DNA from 2 places in the Streptomyces sp. NPDC088553 genome. Region 1 is predicted to be linked to the other one. Evidence: riboswitches for the same ligand, from Rfam matches in the RefSeq annotation. Region 1 holds a riboswitch; the other holds the start of a gene.
The links. A riboswitch is a leader RNA that binds a small molecule or an ion and turns the genes downstream of it on or off. The one in region 1 is predicted to bind ZMP and ZTP.

Region 1 (3,395 bases):
CCGCGAGGTGACGAACGCGGTCGCCACGAGCCCGGCGACGAGCAGCGGGACGAGCGGCACGCCGAACCGGCGGGCGCCCCGGGCGGCCGGCCCGGGCCGGGGCGCGCCGAGCCGGGCGATGCGGGGCGACCAGCCGGAGTCCGAACCGGAACCGGAAGCGGAACCAGGTCGGGCGGGTGCGTCGGAGCGGGTCACCGGGCTCGTACCGGACGCGTGAAGCGGCCCGGCCTCACCGAGCGAGTCGGACGCGCCGGACGGACCGTACGAGTCGGACACATCGTCCGCATTATCAACATCGGGCGAATCCGAGGGGACGGACAGGTCGGCACGGCAGGAGCGATCGGCACCGCCGGAGCCGTCGGCACCGCCGGAGCCGTCGGACGTGTCGAGCGAGTCAGGCGCACCGGGCGGGGCGGACTCACCGAACGAGTCGGGCTCACCAGGCGAATCGGGTTCGCCCGGGCGGCGGTCCGGCGACGGGGTGGCGGTGGACGGGTGGGGCACAAGGTCAAGGTTCGCCGGTCGGCGGCTCCGGGGCCACCTTTTTAGGGGTGCGGGGAGCGGCCTGTACAGAAACGTGACCATCGCCAGCCGCGATCCCGCCCGCTCTCCCTCCCGCCGCCCCGTCATGAACCGGTCCTACAGGCCGAGCTGGCGCTCCGCGCCCTCGACGGTCTGCGCGAGGAGCACGGCGATGGTCATGGGTCCGACGCCGCCCGGGACGGGGGTGATGAGGGAGGCGCGTTCGGCGGCCGAGGCGAAGTCGACGTCGCCGACGTTGCCCGGGTTGTAGCCCGCGTCGATGACGACGGCGCCGGGCTTGATGTCGGCGCCCTTGATGAAGTTCGGCTTGCCGACGGCGGCCACGAGGATGTCGGCCTCGCGGACGACGGAGGAGAGGTCCTCGGTGCGGGAGTGGCAGTAGGTGACGGTGGCGTCGCGGCCGAGGAGGAGGAGTCCGGCCGGCTTGCCGAGGATCGCGCTGCGGCCGACGACGACGGCGCGCTTGCCGCGGGGCTCCACGTCGTAGGCGTCCAGGAGGCGCATGATGCCGCCGGGCGTGCAGGAGACGAAGCCGGGCAGGCCGAAGCCCATGGCGGCGAAGGAGGCCATGGTGACGCCGTCGACGTCCTTCTCCGGGGCGATGGCCTCGAAGGCGGCGCGCTCGTCGATGTGCGGGCCGACGGGGTGCTGGAGGAGGATGCCGTGGACCTCGGGGTCCTCGGAGAGGGCCGTGATCGCGGCGACGAGTTCCTCGGTCGTCGTGGTGGCGGGCAGCTCGACGTGCTTGGAGCGGATTCCGGCCTTCGCGCAGCGGTTCTGCTTCATCTTCACGTACGTGACCGAGGCCGGGTCCGCACCGACCAGGACGGTCGCGAGACACGGCGTGACACCGGTGCGCCGGGTGATCTCGGCGGCGCGGGCGGCAGTCTCCTCGACCGTACGGCGGGCGAGGGCCGTGCCGTCCATGAGGGTGGCGGTGCTGGTGGACATGGCAACTCCTGGGCGTCGTCTCTGACAGGTGATTCGCCCAGGCGCACGGCATCGGTACGGTCGCGCCGGTCGAGCACGCCCCCGCCGGGCCGCTCCCCGGTGGTGATCCACCTCAAGCGCCAGTCACGGCCCGAGCCCTACTGTACGTGAGCGGCCGGGGGCCGGTCCCGGACAGGGTGCGCGGGACGGGGCACCCAGACGTCTGTCGACCGCGTCCCTGTGTTCGGGCGTGCACGCCACAGCGCCGCACCGGTCGTCCGACCGGTGCGGCGCTCGTGCCGTTCAGCCCTCGGCGGGGCCGCCCGTGGGCGGGAGGTGCTGCGGGAACGAGGCCAGCAGCTCCGTGGTGCAGGAGGCGGCCTCGTGTCGAAGACGGTGTCCCTCGGCCCCACCTCCACCAGCTCTCCGTTGTTCAGGACCGCGATCCGGTCGCAGAAGTGGCGTACCACCGCGAGGTCGTGGGAGAGGAACAGCAGCGAGAGGCCGAGTTCCTCGCGCAGGTCCATCAGCAGGTTCAGGACCTGCGCGCCCCGTGACGGCAGCCTCCGCACCCGGTTGGCCAGACCATGCGGCTGGTGAGTCCCGGCCGTGCGGAACCGGGCGCTTGAAGCCGCACGTCCCCCCGTACATGCTGACCGTCCTGGGGATACTCTTTGCCGTCGCGCCCGCCGTGGTCTGGACGGCGATCGCCCGTACCCGCCCTGTCGGCTTCGCGATCGGTGGCATGTTGCTCGCCGGAGGCAGTCTGCTGATCGGCGTCCAGCAGGGCTGGATCCATGCCCCCCGGCCCGACGCCCATCTCGTGTTCACGATCCTTTCGCCTCTGCTCATCGTCTGCGGTGCGGGACTGGAAGGCCGGCACGAGAACTCCCCTCCCCCGGAATGGATGGCCCGCCGCAACGGAGCGATCGGCTTCCTGGGAATGCAGTTCGCCCTCACCCTCGTGGCCGGCCTCCTGTACGCGCTGATGATCAGCGAAGGCTCGGACGCGCCGCCGTCCAAGGCTCTCCCCTCGATGCCGCCAGGCATCAGCATGATCAACGAAGGCACCAGCTGCGGTTCCGGCGGCTGCTGGCGCGTTGCGACGGTCACCAGCGAAGACGGCTTGTCCCGGCCGGAGATCATCCGCGAACTGGGTCTGCAGCAGGAGAGGTGCCGCTCCAGCGGCTGGCTGCTCGACTGGCGTGACCTGTGCGTCGGGGCCAGGGACAACGGCGAGAACGTCACCATCTACGCCGGCTGGGGATATTGAGAGATCGCTTCCGCCCGGTCACGGTGGTCTTCAACGAGGATCTGTGACAAGCCGCGCGGGGAGGGATCTGCTCAACGTGCGCCAGGAGCAACGGCTTTCATTGCTGACGACCGGCCCCACGCGGTCGGGGCAGGCGCACTGACCACAGCCCGGTGTCCTTGACGACCGCAACGCGGAGCGAGGGCGCGGCGTCGAAGCTCCTGCCCCGGTCGGGGCCGCCGAGTTCGTCCACGTAGGAGGCCTGTGCGGCGGCCGGAGCGGCACTGCCTCCGGCCCCGGATGTTGAGGCGGACGGCCCGGGGGTCGCCAGGCCGCCGCCGCGCGACTGCGGCCACGGCCACCGTCCGGTGGCGTAGGTGCCGCCGATCCCGACACCGGCCAGAAGCGCCAGGGACGCCACGACGGCCACGGCCAGCACACGGTGCCGCCGCCGACCCACGGCGTCGGCCCCGGCGGGGCGCGGTCACGGTCGGCAGGTCGTGCACACCAGGTGCGGCGATGTCCCCCAACCGGGCGTCCAGCTCTCCCAGTTCGGCTTCGCGTCGGGCGATGTCACGGGTGACGTGTGCGGGCCACGGGACGTCCGCCGCTCCCCCGCCGTCGGCGTCCGCGGGATCTTCGTCCGCGAGAAGGCGGGCCAGCTCGGCCG
Region 2 (3,395 bases), on a different contig from region 1:
ATCGGCGACGATCTCACGCAGCCGCTCCATCGCGAGGCGCTGCTCCAGGGCCTCGCGATGTACGCGGAGAAGGCGGGAAGCCCCGAGGCGCCCGGACCGCCGGGGCGAGGCGTCACTCCACGCACCGCCCCCGGCGTCGGCGAGGCGTCACTCCTCCGCCAGCACCCCCCTCAACTGCTCCAGACCCCAGTCCAGGTCCTCCTTCGAGATGACCAGCGGCGGCGCGATCCGGATCGTCGAGCCGTGGGTGTCCTTCACCAGCACACCCCGCTCCATCAGCTTCTCCGAGATCTCCCGGCCCGTGCCGTGCGACGGCGCGATGTCCACGCCGGCCCACAGCCCACGACCGCGCACCGCCTCCACCGCCCCGCCGCCCACGAGCAGCCCCAGCTCCGCGTGCAGATGCTCGCCCAGCTCCGCCGCCCGCTCCTGGTACTCGCCCGTCCGCAGCATCGCGATCACCTCCAGGGCCACCGCGCAGGCCAGCGGATTCCCGCCGAACGTCGACCCGTGCTCACCCGGCCGGAACACCCCGAGCACCTCCCGGTCGGCGACCACCGCCGACACCGGCACCACCCCGCCGCCCAGCGCCTTCCCCAGGACGTACACGTCCGGCACCACGCCCTCGTGCTCGCACGCGAACGTCCGGCCCGTCCGGCCCAGACCCGACTGGATCTCGTCCGCCATGAACAGCACGTTCCGCCGGCGGGTCAGCTCCCGCACCCCCGCCAGATAGCCCGCCGGCGGGACCAGGACCCCCGCCTCGCCCTGGATCGGTTCGAGCAGCACCGCCACCGTGTTCTCGGTGACCGCCGCCTCCATCGCCGTCAGGTCCCCGTACGGCACGATCTCGAACCCCGGGGTGTACGGACCGAAGTGGTCCCGCGCCTCGTGGTCCGTGGAGAAGCTGACGATCGTCGTCGTCCTGCCGTGGAAGTTGTTCGCCGCCACCACGATCTTCGCGTGCCCGTCCGGCACGCCCTTCACCTCGTACCCCCACTTCCGGGCGGTCTTCACGGCCGTCTCGATCGCCTCCGCGCCGGTGTTCATCGGCAGCACCGCCTCCTTCCCGCACAGCTCGGCGAGCCGGGTGCAGAACTCGGCGAACCGGTCGTGGTGGAAGGCGCGCGACGTCAGCGTCACCCGCTCCAGCTGGGTCTTCGCCGCGTCGATCAGACGCCGGTTGCCGTGCCCGAAGTTGAGCGCCGAGTAACCGGCGAGCATGTCGAGATAGCGGCGCCCCTCGACATCGGTCATCCAGGCGCCGTCCGCCGAGGCGACGACGACCGGCAGGGGGTGGTAGTTGTGAGCGCTGTGCGCCTCCGCCGAAGCGATCGCGTCTTGTGTGCTCGACACGGGATCTCCGTTCGTCCTGCGGCTCGGGGGGTGACCCCGACGAGGGGGTGTGGCCCCTGTTTCTATCGTCGCTCGGATGCCGGACCGGGAAACCTCACGCGCGCCGCGCCAGCTACTCTGAAATCACGCACGGCGACTGGCGCGCGGGGAAGCGACCCCGGGGGAGCCGTGCGCGGCAGACCACACGAGACGCCGCCCGCCTGGGCGTCACGGGACCGAAGTCCCGCGTGGCGCCGCCTCTCACGCAGCGCCCCGGGACCCGCCGACGCCCGGAGGACACACCATGACCACGCCGCAGCACCAGTACACCCACCCCGCGCTCGCCGCCGCCGACCCCGAGCTCGCCGCCCTCGTCGGCGCCGAGGAACGCCTCCAGGCCGAGACCCTGCGCCTCATCCCCAGCGAGAACTACGTCTCCGCCGCCGTCCTCGAAGCCTCCGGCACCGTCCTCCAGAACAAGTACAGCGAGGGCTACCCCGGCCGCCGCTACTACGAGGGCCAGCAGAACATCGACCAGGTCGAGACCCTCGCCGTCGAGCGCGCCAAGGCCCTCTTCGGCGTCGACCACGCCAACGTCCAGCCCTACTCCGGCTCCCCGGCCAACCTCGCCGTCTACCTCGCCTTCGCCGAGCCCGGCGACACCGTCATGGGCATGGCCCTGCCCATGGGCGGCCACCTCACCCACGGCTGGGGCGTCTCCGCCACCGGCAAGTGGTTCCGCGGCGTCCAGTACGGCGTCCGCCAGGACACGGGCCTCATCGACTTCGACGAGGTCCGCGAGCTCGCCCTCAAGGAGCGCCCCAAGGTGATCTTCTGCGGCGGCACCGCGCTGCCCCGCACGATCGACTTCGCCGCCTTCGGCGAGATCGCCCGCGAGGCCGGTGCCGTGCTTGTCGCCGACGTCGCCCACATCGCCGGCCTGATCGCCGGCGGCGCCCACCCGTCCCCGGTCCCGCACGTGGACGTCATCTCCACGACCACCCACAAGACCCTCCGCGGCCCGCGCGGCGCCATGCTGATGTCCCGCGAGGAGCACGCCAAGGCCCTCGACAAGGCCGTCTTCCCCGGCCTCCAGGGCGGCCCGCACAACCAGACCACCGCCGCCATCGCGGTCGCCCTCCGCGAGGCCTCCCTGCCCTCCTTCCGTGACTACGCCCACGCCGTCGTCGCCAACGCCAAGGCCCTCGCCGACGCGCTCCTCGCCCGCGGCTTCGACCTCGTCTCCGGCGGCACCGACAACCACCTGATCCTGATGGACCTCACCCCCAAGCAGGTCCCGGGCAAGATCGCCGCGAAGGCCCTCGACCGGGCGGGCATCGTCGTCAACTACAACACCGTCCCCTACGACCCCCGGAAGCCGTTCGACCCCTCGGGCATCCGCATCGGCACTCCCTCCCTCACCTCCCGCGGCCTCACCACCGAGCACATGGGCCAGGTCGCCGACTGGATCGACCGCGGTGTCGCCGCCGCCGGCACGGGCGACGAGCAGGCCCTCGCCGCCGTCCGCGCGGAGGTCGCCGACCTGATGGGCGCCTTCCCGGCCCCGGGCCTCCCGGCCTGACCCGTACGGCCGGCCCGTCAGCCGCCGACCGACTCCGCCGCCCGCCGGGCCTCCTCACGGTCCGGTATGCCCTCCAGGCGGAAGGTGAGCGCGCCCCCGTTCCTCGTCCAGAGGAGCGTGGGGCCCGCCGTGCGGACCTCATGGGTCCAGGCCGTGCCCGTCCCGTCGGTCATCGGGAACGTCAGCAGATGCGGCGCCGCGAACCAGTACCCGTGCGCGCCGTCCGGGAGATCGACCCACTCCGGCTGTGTCCGCACCTGCTTGGCGAACCCGATGTCCAGCCGGGCCGGGAACTCGTCCAGCCGGACCGTCCGCCCCCCGTCGCGCCAGCACAGACTGATCACCGCCCGGCCCCGCTCGGCCGACCCCGTCACCGCTATCGCGTCCGGCGCGCCGAGCGCCCCCGGTATCAGCGGCTCGAAGCCGGCCAGCCGCCCGGCCTCCGCCGGCGGCACCGGCTCCGGGCACCCCGGCACCG

Region 2: another riboswitch for ZMP and ZTP. It lies ahead of glyA (serine hydroxymethyltransferase); the one in region 1 lies ahead of ACIP8Z_RS06950 (bifunctional 5,10-methylenetetrahydrofolate dehydrogenase/5,10-methenyltetrahydrofolate cyclohydrolase).

Annotation. Positions count from the first base shown of each region.
Region 1 is NZ_JBIVMG010000002.1:390,053-393,447, forward strand. Features, by position in the region: gene ACIP8Z_RS06945 (hypothetical protein) at 1-276, opposite strand, end outside; gene ACIP8Z_RS06950 (bifunctional 5,10-methylenetetrahydrofolate dehydrogenase/5,10-methenyltetrahydrofolate cyclohydrolase) at 640-1,494, opposite strand; ZMP/ZTP riboswitch at 1,523-1,631, opposite strand; gene ACIP8Z_RS06955 (hypothetical protein) at 2,123-2,746, shown strand.
Region 2 is NZ_JBIVMG010000005.1:601,381-604,775, forward strand. Features, by position in the region: gene ACIP8Z_RS19595 (hypothetical protein) at 1-30, opposite strand, end outside; gene rocD (ornithine--oxo-acid transaminase) at 148-1,356, opposite strand; ZMP/ZTP riboswitch at 1,479-1,569, shown strand; gene glyA (serine hydroxymethyltransferase) at 1,640-2,917, shown strand; gene ACIP8Z_RS19610 (hypothetical protein) at 2,935-3,395, opposite strand, start outside.